DNA from 2 places in the Micromonospora sp. NPDC048842 genome. Region 2 is predicted to be linked to the other one. Evidence: riboswitches for the same ligand, from Rfam matches in the RefSeq annotation. Region 2 holds a riboswitch; the other holds the start of a gene.
The links. Region 2 has a riboswitch for thiamine pyrophosphate ahead of thiE (thiamine phosphate synthase). Riboswitches for the same ligand answer to the same signal wherever they lie in the genome.
Positions count from the first base shown of each region.

Region 1: another riboswitch for thiamine pyrophosphate. It lies ahead of AB0C19_RS31235 (ECF transporter S component); the one in region 2 lies ahead of thiE (thiamine phosphate synthase).

Region 1 covers NZ_JBEZGK010000035.1:52,848-58,306, forward strand. Annotated here, with positions in the region: gene AB0C19_RS31225 (energy-coupling factor transporter transmembrane component T) at 1-89, opposite strand, end outside; gene AB0C19_RS31230 (ABC transporter ATP-binding protein) at 86-1,516, opposite strand; gene AB0C19_RS31235 (ECF transporter S component) at 1,622-2,215, opposite strand; TPP riboswitch at 2,290-2,394, opposite strand; gene AB0C19_RS31240 (alpha/beta fold hydrolase) at 2,502-3,332, shown strand; gene AB0C19_RS31245 (AAC(3) family N-acetyltransferase) at 3,362-4,168, shown strand; gene AB0C19_RS31250 (SIS domain-containing protein) at 4,165-4,914, shown strand; gene AB0C19_RS31255 (DUF6328 family protein) at 5,053-5,459, shown strand, end outside.
Region 2 covers NZ_JBEZGK010000022.1:40,967-46,425, reverse strand. Annotated here, with positions in the region: gene AB0C19_RS25795 (thiamine phosphate synthase) at 1-288, opposite strand, end outside; gene AB0C19_RS25790 (thiazole synthase) at 285-1,064, opposite strand; gene thiS (sulfur carrier protein ThiS) at 1,061-1,261, opposite strand; gene thiO (glycine oxidase ThiO) at 1,252-2,415, opposite strand; gene thiE (thiamine phosphate synthase) at 2,412-3,038, opposite strand; TPP riboswitch at 3,033-3,142, opposite strand; gene AB0C19_RS25770 (ThuA domain-containing protein) at 3,455-5,459, shown strand, end outside.

The DNA of each region.
Region 1 (5,459 bases), on a different contig from region 2:
GAGAAGACCAGTGCGGCGGCGACCTTCGCCACCGGGTTGCGGCGGGCCAACGGCGCGTCCGGCGCGGCGACCGGCTCGATGCTGATCATCGGTGGTCGTCCGGGGCCCGGTGCAGGGTGACGGTGCGGTCGGCGAGCGCGGCGACGAAGTCCGCGTCGTGGGTGACAGTGACCACGCCGTGCCCGGCGTCGCGCAGGTCGGCGAAGAGGTCGACCAGCTCCCGCCAGGTCCGCCGGTCCTGGCCGAAGGTGGGTTCGTCGCAGATCAGCAGGCGTGGCGCGGTGGCCAGGGCGGTCGCCACGCTCAGCCGCCGCGCCTCGCCACCGGAGAGGGTGTACGGGTTGGCGGCGGCGAGCCGGGCCAACCGCAGCCGGTCCAGCAGCCCGGCCACTGTCTCCTTGACGGCCGCCTCGGGTTGACCGGTGCGGCGCGGGCCCAGCGCCAGCTCGTCGAAGACCGTGCTGGTGACGAACTGGTGCTCCGGATCCTGGAAGACCGACCCGATCCGTCGGGCCAGCGCGGGCGCCCGCCACCGGTGTGGGGGAGTGCGGTGGTCCGCGCCGGCCAACTCGGTGGACGCGGTGACCCGCCCGCTGCCCGGCCGGAGCAGACCGCCGAGCAGCAACGCCAGGGTGGACTTGCCGGCACCGTTCGGTCCGCGTACGGCGAGTGCCTCACCGGCGCGTACCGCCAGGTCGGTGGAGCCCAGCCGGGGCGGCAGGCCGAGCCGGTCGGCGGTGAGCAACAGCTCCCCGGGGCCGGCGGTGGCCGGCCGGGGCGCGATGGGGTGACCGGGCACCCAGACCCCCTCGGCGGCCAGGGCGGCGCCGTGGGTGGCGAAGACCGCCTCTGGTGTGCCGTCCGCGCGGACGCCGCCGCCCGGTTCCAGGACGACCACCCGGTCGACGAGCGGCAGTGCCTCGGCGACCCGGTGCTCGACCAGGATCAGCGTGGTGTCGGCGTCGAGCGCGCCGGCCACCGCGTGTCGGACCAGCTCAGCCCCGGCCGGGTCGAGGTTGGCGGTCGGCTCGTCGAGCAGCAGCAGGGCGGGGCGCAGGGCCAGCGCGCCGGCCAGGGCGAGGCGTTGCTGCTCGCCGCCGGAGAGCGCCGCGGTGTGGCGGTCCCGGGAGTACGGGAAGCCGACCCGGTGCAGCGCCTCGTCCACCCGGGGCCAGATCTCGTCGGCCGGCACTCCCCGGTTCTCCAGCCCGAACGCGACGTCGTCGCCGCAGCGCGCCATCACCAGTTGGGTCTCCGGGTCCTGGAAGACGATGCCGACCCGTTCCCGCCCCTTGCGTGGGTCGAGCCCGTCGATCTCGACGGTGCCCTCCTGCTCGCCGGAGTCCTCGGGGAGCAGCCCGGCCAGCGCGGCGAGCAGGGTGCTCTTCCCAGCCCCCGAGGGCCCGAGAAGCAAAACCCGCTCCCCAGCCTCGACCCGCAGGTCAACCCGGCGAACGGCCCAGGCGCGCCGCCCAGCGTGCCGCCACCCGAACCCCCGCAGCAGTACCCCGCCCACCGAACCCCCTTCCGGTCCGCGCTCTCGTCCGTTGATCAAGAGGTTTGCGTCAGGAAATCGCCGTCCGCTGACGCAAACCTCTTGATCAACGTAATCAGGTGGGGGTTAGATCAGGGCTCGGTTTCGGCCTGCGGGGAAGCGGTCCAGGACTCCGGTGTTGGCCAGGGCGTTCGTCAGCAGCCAGCCGCCCAGGCCGGCGATCACTGTGGCGCTGACGATGGTGAGCAGCGCGTACGGGATGCGGTAGTCGGTCAGCGCGTAGTCGACGTTCCACACGAAGAAGTCGAACAGCGCGGCGCTGAGGCCGGTCAGCGCGCCCGCGAACACAGCGGTCGGCAGCCGGAACGACCGGTACCGGAAGGCGGCGAAGGCCAGCTCGGCGCCGATGCCCTGCACGATGCCCTGCGGGATGACCGTGCCGGCCCACTGGCTGCCCAGCAGCGCGGACAGGACCGCGGCCACGGTCTCGCAGTAGAGCGCGGCGCCGGGCTTGCGGATCACCAGCCCACCGATCACCGCCGGCATCAGCCAGACGCCGTAGAGCAGCGTCTGCGCCGGCGGGAAGAAGGCGAACGCGCCCTCGGTGGCGCTCCAGACCAGGCCCCAGGCCCAGAAGATGACGCCGAACGCGACAGCGATCACCGAGGCGACCACGATGTCGATGGTGCGCCAGCGGTGTGTGTCGGTGGTGGAATTCATGTGTTGCTCCCAGTTCGTGAGTGCGAACCAGGAGAAGACGCACGCCGCGTCCGGTGGCACCGGACTGCGGCGCGGCTGGAGGTCGACCGAACTCCCTGCGCTGGCATTACCCAGATCAGGTTCGAGGGTCTGCGGGCGTGCCCGCACTCTCAGCGCTGTGCGCTCCCCTGTCGGATATGAAGTTGTCTCGCTGACGCTAACACCGACCGGGGTCGCGGGCCCAGCAGGGCATCCGCCTGACCTGCGGGAGCGACCGGCCGACCGCCGGCTGGGTACGCTTCCGATCATGCGGGTTGACGCGCGAGGCTTCACGTTCGAGGTGACCGTCGGCGGTCCGACGGACGGCGTACCCGTCCTGCTGCTGCACGGTTTCCCTCAGCACAGCGGCGAGTGGGACGACGTGGTGCCGGCGCTGCACGCGGGTGGGCTGCGCACGTACGCGCTGGACCAGCGCGGTTACTCACCCGGCGCCCGGCCGACGGCGGTGGCCGACTACCGGATCCCCGAACTCGTCACCGACGTGGTGGCGGTGCTCGACGCGCTCGGGCTGGACGCCGTGCACCTGGTCGGCCACGACTGGGGCGCGGTCGTCGCCTGGGCGGTTGCCGCCGGGCACCCCGAGCGGGTTCACACGCTGACCGCGGTGTCCGTACCGCATCCGGCGGCCATGGCGCACGCTCTGAGCACCGACGCGCAACAGAAGGCCCGCTCGTCGTACATCGCGCTGTTCCGCAAGCCCGACAAGGCGGAGAAGGTGCTGCTGGCGTGGCACGCCACCGCGCTGCGCAAGCTGCTCGGCGGGGTGGGCGACACGTCCCGGGTGAACCGGTACGCCGACCCGATGCGTGAGCCGGGGGCGCTGACGGCCGCGCTGAACTGGTACCGGGCGATGTCCGGCGCCGACCTGGCCGGCGTCGGCCCGGTCGCGGTGCCCACCACGTACGTCTGGAGTGACAGGGACGTCGCAATCGGCCGGACCGCCGCCGAGTCGTGCGCGCAGAACGTCACCGGGGACTACCGCTTCGTGCAGCTGCCCGCTGTGAGTCACTGGATCCCGGACGCGGCGCCGGCCCCGCTCGCCGAGGCGATCCTGGCGCGAGCCGGCGGGACGGCCTGAGCCGTGCGGGTCCGCGAGGGAAAGTCACAGTGACGACGGAGGCCAGCGGGCCGGGCAGCCGTCGCTCGATCGCCGCGCAGCTGCGCGTGCTGGGCGTACGCCCCGGCGCGACGCTGCTGGTGCACGCATCACTGCGTCCGCTGGGCTTCGTCAGCGGCGGACCGCACGCGGTGGTGCTCGCCCTGCGCGACGCGCTCGGCCCGGACGGCACGATCGTGGTGCCCACCCACACGCCCGACAACAGCGACCCCGCGCAGTGGCGCAACCCGCCGGTGCCGGCGGGCTGGTGGCCGCTGATCCGCTCGGAGATGCCGGGCTTCGACCCGGCGGTCACCCCGAGCCGGTTCATGGGTGCGCTCGCCGAGACGGTCCGCGGCTGGCCGGGTGCGCTGCGCAGCTCCCATCCGCACGTGTCGTTCGCCGCGCTCGGTCCGGCCGCCGAGCAGGTGGTGGCCGGGCACGCCCTGGCGGACATGCTCGGCGAGGGCTCACCACTGGCCCGCCTCTACGACCTCGACGCCGACGTGTTGCTGCTCGGCGTGGACCACTCGGTGAGCACCTCGCTGCACCTGGCCGAGTACCGCTGCCCCGGCTCGCCTCGGGAGCGCATCGGTGCCGCAGTGCGTACCGCCGACGGTGGTCGGGAATGGGTGTGGTGGCAGGACGTACGACTCGACGCGGACGACTTCGCCGCGTTGGGCGAGGACCTGGAAGCCGGCGGGGCGGTACGCACCGCACCGGTCGGCGCCGGGACCGGCAGGTTGATGCGCCAGCGGGCGGCTGTCGACTTCGCGGTTCGCTGGCTGGCCCGTAATCGAACGACGGAGGACGTATGACGGTGAGTGCCGAGGACTACCTGGCCGTGGTGACCGAGACGATCGGCCGGGTGGCCGCCAGCCAGCGGGAGGCGGTGGGGCGGGCCGCCGACCTGATCGCCGAGGCCGTCCGGGCCGACGGTGTGGTGCACGCGTTCGGCACCGGGCACTCGGAGGCCCTCGCCATGGAGATCGCCGGACGGGCGGGTGGTCTGGTGCCGACCAACCGGATCGCGCTCCGCGACCTGGTGCTGCTCGGCGGCGAACCGGCCGAGCGGCTCGGTCCGCTGCTGGAACGGGACCCGGCCGTCGCGCACCGCCTCTACGAGCTGGCCCCGGTGCGTCCCACCGACGTCTTCGTGCTCGCTTCGAACTCCGGGGTCAACGGCGCGATGGTGGAGTTCGCCTCGCTGGTGAAGGAGCACGGTCACGGGCTGGTGGCGATCACCTCGGTGCAGCACTCCGGCCGGATGACCTCCCGGCACCCGTCCGGGCGCAAGCTGAGCGACCTCGCCGACGTGGTGCTCGACAACGGCGCACCGTACGGTGACGCGACGCTGCCCCTGCCCGGCGGCGGCGCGGTCGGCGCGGTCTCCTCGATCACCGCGGCGCTGCTGGCGCAGCAGGTGACAGTGGAGGTGGTGGCGCGGTTGCTGGCGGCGGGGGAGCGGCCCCCGGTCTACCTGTCGGCGAACATCCCGGACGGCGACGCGCACAACAACGAGCTGGAAGCGCGGTACGCGGGCCGGATCCGACGCGGGTCCTGACACCTGCCGGCGGCCGACGTGTGTCGCCGCGATGAACGGCAGATGTCGTGAACCTGTTTCGCGCTCGGCCGGGTGGGGCATTGGCGTTGCTGCCGGCGGCCGGGACCGCCGGCAGTAGCGTCTCACCGGAGGTAGCGCGTGTCCAAGGAGACCGAGAAGCAGCGCTGGCAGCGCAACTTCGCCGACCTGCTGCAGGAGTTGCGGGTCGCCCAGACCGGCGTTCAGATCCTCTTCGCCTTCCTGCTCACCCTGCCGTTCAGTAACGGGTTCACCGAGACGACGGAGTTCCAGCGCGACGTCTACATCGTGGCGTTGCTCGCGGCGGCCGCCGCCACCGCGATGATCATCTCGCCGGTGGCGTTCCACAGGGCGTTGTTCCGGCAGGGGCGCAAGCCGGAGCTGGTCCGCTTCGCCCACCGGATGGCCACCGGTGGCCTCGCTTTCATGCTGATCGCGATGGTCAGCGCGGTGCTGCTGATCACCGACTTCGTGCTGGACCGGCCGATCGCCTTCGTGCTCAGCGCCCTGACCGGATTCTGGTTCCT
Region 2 (5,459 bases):
GCGGCCGACCAGACCGTGGGTTGGCGGTGGGTACGGGCCGGCTGCGGGCAGGTGCACAGCGTCGCCGCCGAGCGGGTCGGGGCCGGCCACGATGAGGATTCCGCCGACGTCGGCGAGGATCGCGCGCAGGCCGGCGGCGAGGGCGGCGCGTTCGGCGCGCGGCAGGTCCTTCTCCCGCAGCACCACCCAGCGCACTCCCCCGGCCACGGCGCCCGCCACTACCTGGTCGAGCCCACTCCGCGCGACGCGCCGATCGGTCAGCACGACAACCCCGGACGGCGGGGTCACAGCTCCGGTCTTCCCTCGTCGGGGGTGGAGGCGAGCGCGTGGAAACGGCGCTCGATCCGACCGGCGCCGGCCGCCAGGCGCCCGGCCTCGACCGCGTACCGCATCGCGGTGGCCATCGCCACCGGGTCGGCCGCCCGGGTGACAGCGCTCGCCAGCAGCACCCCGTCGCAGCCCAGCTCCATGGCCAGCGCCGCGTCGGACGCGGTGCCGATGCCGGCGTCGAGGATCACCGGCACGTCCACACCCTGCCTGATGAGTCGAATGTGGTGCGGGTTGCCGATGCCGAGGCCCGAGCCGATCGGGGAGCCGGCCGGCATCACCGCGGCGCAGCCCACGTCGGCGAGACGGCGGGCGAGCACCGGGTCGTCGCTGGTGTACGGCAGCACTGTGAAGCCGTCGGCGACCAACTCCTCGGCGGCGCGGAGCAACTCCACCCCGTCGGGCAGCAGCGTCCGCTCGTCGCCGATCACCTCCAGCTTGACCCAGTCGGTGTCGAACGCGTCCCGGGCCAATCGGGCCACCTTCACCGCCTCGGTGGCGGTGTGGCAGCCGGCGGTGTTCGGCAGCAGGCGTACGCCGCATCGGTCCAGCAGTTCCAGCAGCCCACCGGTGGAGCCCGGTGCCGTGCCCACCCGGCGCAGCGCCAGTGTGACCAGCTCGGTGCCGGACGCCCGGATCGCCTGCTCCAGGACGTGCAGGTTCGCGGCGCCACCGGTGCCGAGGATCAGCCGTGAGGTGAAGGTCTCGCCACCCAGTTCGAACGCCACGCCGCTCACCCGCCCTGCGCCGCGGTGAGAACCTCGACCCGGTCACCGTCGCGCAGCGCTCGGTCTGGCCAGCCGGTCCGGGGGACCACCTCGCCGTTGACAGCGACCGCCACCCCGCGTGGGTGCGCCACGACGTCGCGGACCAGGTCCGCCACTGACGCGCCGGCGGCGACGCTTCGCCCGGCCCCGTTCACGGTCAACTCCACAGGTCCCCCTCCATCGTCTGTTCAGTTCCGCCCGACGTGGCCAACGCGGCTCCGCCGAAGCGGTCGGCACGGAAGGGCGCGAGCAGCGGGTCGGGTACGCCGCCGAGCACCAGGTCGGCGATCAGGTCGGCGGTGATCGGGGTGAGCACGATGCCGTGCCGGTGGTGCCCGGTGGCGGCCAGGACGTCCGGTCGGTCCGGCAGCGGCCCGATGATCGGCGCGTTGTCCGGGGTGCCCGGACGCAGCCCGGCGACCGCCTCGACCAGGTCGTACTCGGCCAGCTCGGGCAGCAGGTCGACTCCGGCGCGCAGCAGCCGTTGCACGGCACCGGCGGTGACAGTGGCGTCCGAGCGCTCCTCGACAGTGGCGCCGAGCACTACCTCACCGTCGGCGCGGGGCACCAGGTAGACGTGCTCGCCGTCGGCGTACCCCCGGATCACGTGCCGGAAGCCCGGCGCGACGCCGTCGGGCGCGCGGAGCCGGAGGATCTGACCCTTGACCGGCCGCACGGGCAGGCCGGTGAGCGCGGCCGCCCCGCAGCCGGCGGCTACCACGGTGACCAAGGCGTCCACATCGGACAGCGACCGGACCGGCTGCGGCACGAGCACCGCGCCGGCCCGCTGCGCGGCCGTGCGCAGCGCCGGCACCAGCAGCCGGGGGTCGACCTGGTGGTCGGTGGGCGCGAGCGCGCCTCCGCGCACCCGTGGGGCGAGCGCCGGTTCGCTGTCGCGCAGCTCGCTGGGGCGCAGCGGCGTCACGGGCAGACCCAACCCCTGCTGGTACGCCCACAGCCGGCGCGCCTCGGCCAGGTCGTCGCCGGTGAGCCCGACCATCAGGGTGCCCTCGGTCCGGTAGCCGATCTCGACTCCGGTCGTCTCGGTCAACTCGGCGGCGAACGCCGGCCAGCGGGCGGCGGACGCCAGCAGCAACCCGGTCAGCTGCCGCTCGCCGAAGTACGCCTCGGCGACCGGGGAGAGCATGCCGGCGGCCACCGCCGACGCCCCCGAGCCGGGCGCCGGATCGTGCACCACCACGCGCAGCCCCCGCGCGGCGCAGCGCCAGGCGATCGCCAGCCCGATCGGCCCCGCCCCCACCACCGCCACGTCCGGCCGGACCCGGTCGCTCGACGGCGGTGACGGGGACCGGCCGGTCAGCACGTCAGGGCCTCGATCAGCTCGGCGGTTGCCAGTGCCGGGTCGGCGGCGGCGGAGACGGCACCGACCACCGCCACCCCGTACGCCCCGGCGGCCCGCAGCGCCGCCACCCGGGCGGCGGTCACTCCGCCGATCGCGATGACGGGCACGTCGACGGCGTCGACGACGGCGCGTACCCCGGCGGGCCCGATGGGATCCGGCAGGCCGGTCTTGGTGCTGGTGGTGTGACACGGCCCGACGCCCAGGTAACTCGCGCCCGAAGCGACGGCCTCGCGCGCCGGGCCCGGCGCGCGGGCGGTGGCGCCCAGCACACCGGTGGGGCCGAGCACCCGGCGGGCGGCGGCGACCGGCAGGTCGTCGGCGCCGACGTGGCCTCCGGCGGCGCCAACCGCCAGCGCCACGTGCAACCGGTCGTTGACCAGGCAGGTCGCGCCGTACGACGCGCAGAGCGCCAACACCCGCCGGGTCAGGTCGTACGCCTCGCGGTCGGTGGCGGAATCCTCGACCCGGACCTGCACCACGAGGTCGGCGTGGGCCACCGTGAGGGCGGCGCGAACCACGGCGAGTGGGTCGCGACCTTCTCGGGTGTCGGTGATGAGATGCAAACGCCCCAGGGACGGCACGGCAACGCTCCTCCCTGCGCCGGCATTACCCGGATCAGGTTCAACGGTCGGGGGCTGTCAGCCCCCCTCTCAGCCCGGTACACCGGGCTCCCGTGGGTTACTTGCGTGTCACCGTACGACAGATCCGCCGGCCTGCCAAGGCGCGGGGTCGGCGGTGGCCGGCCGGCGGGCCGCGTCAAAACGAGCGAGATCCAATGGGGCACTTCATACGGTCCTGTTCGGAATGTCGCCCCCCGTTGCAGAACCGTTACCCGTCCGCATCTTGCCCGACATCGAGCCAGCCGAATTAATTTGTTCAGCGATTCGACAAAATGTCGGTGGGGGCACCCTGGCAGGGTGTGACCACCGGCTCCATCAGGGACGGCCTTCGGCGAGCCGACTCCCGCGAGCTCTGTCACTACGACACAGGAGGCGGCGTGTCCCGTTCTCGTCGTGCCCGCGTACCCATCACCGCAACCCTGATCTCCCTGGCCATGGCCTCGACCACCCTGTTCGGCGCGCCCGCGCAGGCGGCCGCCCAGGTTCCCCCACGGGATGCGAAAGCCGCAGCCCCGGTCAGCCAGGTGGCGCCGAAGGCGCCAAAGGCAGCGGCCGATCCCTTCTCCGTCCTCGTCTTCTCCAAGACCGCCGGCTTCCGGCACGACTCCATCCCCACCGGCGTCGCCGCCATCCAGCAGCTCGGCGTCGACAACGGATTCACGGTTGACAACTCCGAGGACGGCGCCGCATTCAACGACGCCAACCTGGCCAAGTACAAGGCGGTGATCTGGCTCTCCACCACCGGTGACGTGCTCAACGCCGACCAGCAGGCCGCCTTCGAGCGCTACGTGAAGGCCGGCGGCGGTTACGTTGGCATCCACGCCGCGTCGGACACCGAGTACAGCTGGGCCTGGTACGGCGACCTGGTCGGCGCGTACTTCGCCAACCACCCGCAGAACCAGCAGGCCACCGTCAAGGTGGAGGACCACGCCCACCCGTCCACTGCCGGTCTGCCGGACCGGTGGTCCCGGTTCGACGAGTGGTACAACTACCAGACCAACCCCCGGCCGGACGTACACGTGCTGGCCAGCCTGGACGAGAAGAGCTACACCCCCGGTGCCGGCGCGATGGGTGCGGACCACCCGGTCGCCTGGTGTCAGGACTACGACGGTGGCCGATCCTGGTACACGGGCCTGGGGCACACCCGGGAGTCGTACGCCGAGCCCGAGTTCCTCTCCCACCTGCTCGGCGGCATCCGCACCGCGGCCGGCGTCGAGAACGCCGACTGCGGCGCCTCGAAGACCTCGAACTTCGAGAAGGTCACGCTGGACAGCAACACCAGCAACCCGATGGAGCTGGACGTCGCCCCCGACGGGCGGGTCTTCTACATCGAGCGCGACGGTCGCGTGCAGATCGTGAAGCCGGACACCGGCAACACCGTCACCGCCGTCGACCTGGACGTCTTCACCGGTAACGAGGACGGCCTCATCGGCATCCGACTCGACCCGGACTTCGCCACAAACAACTGGGTGTACCTGTACTACGCCCCGAACGACGGGGTCACCCGCAACCTGCTGTCCCGGTTCACGGTTTCCGGCGACACCATCGACCTGGCCAGCGAGAAGCAGGTGCTACGGGTCGACACCCAACGCAACACCTGCTGCCACGCCGGCGGCAGCATGACCTTCGACGGCGACGGCAACCTGTACCTGGCCACCGGCGACAACACCAACCCGTTCGAGTCGAACTCGTACTCGCCGCTCGACGAGCGGTCGGGCCGCCAGGACTACGACGCGCAGCGCAGCTCCGCCAACACGAACGACCTGCGCGGCAAGGTGATCCGGATCCACCCGGAGGACGACGGGACGTACACCGTGCCGTCGGGCAACCTCTTCGCGGCGGGCACCGAGAAGACCCGTCCCGAGATCTACGCGATGGGCTTCCGCAACCCGTTCCGGATCGGCACCGACCCGAAGACCAACACGCTGTACGTCGCGGACTACGGACCGGACGCCAACGCGGACAACCCGAACCGGGGCCCCCGCGGTCTGGTCGAGTGGAACATCGTCACCCCGGGCAACTACGGCTGGCCGTACTGCACGGGCACGAACGAGGCGTACAACGACTACACGTTCCCGTCCGGCCCGAGCGGTCCGAAGTTCGACTGCGCCGCTCCGGTGAACAACTCGCCGAACAACACTGGCCTGACCAATCTCCCGCCGGTGGTTCCGGCGACAGTCGACTACGGGTACGCCGGTGACGCGCGTTACCCGGAGATCGGTGGCGGCGGCGCCCCGATGGGCGGCCCGGTCTACCGCTACGACGCCGACCTGAACTCGAACCGCAAGTGGCCGGCGTACTACGACGGCAAGGCTCTGCTCGGCGAGTGGAACCAGAACAAGATGTACACAATGCAGGTGACCCCCGACGGCAAGTCGTTGG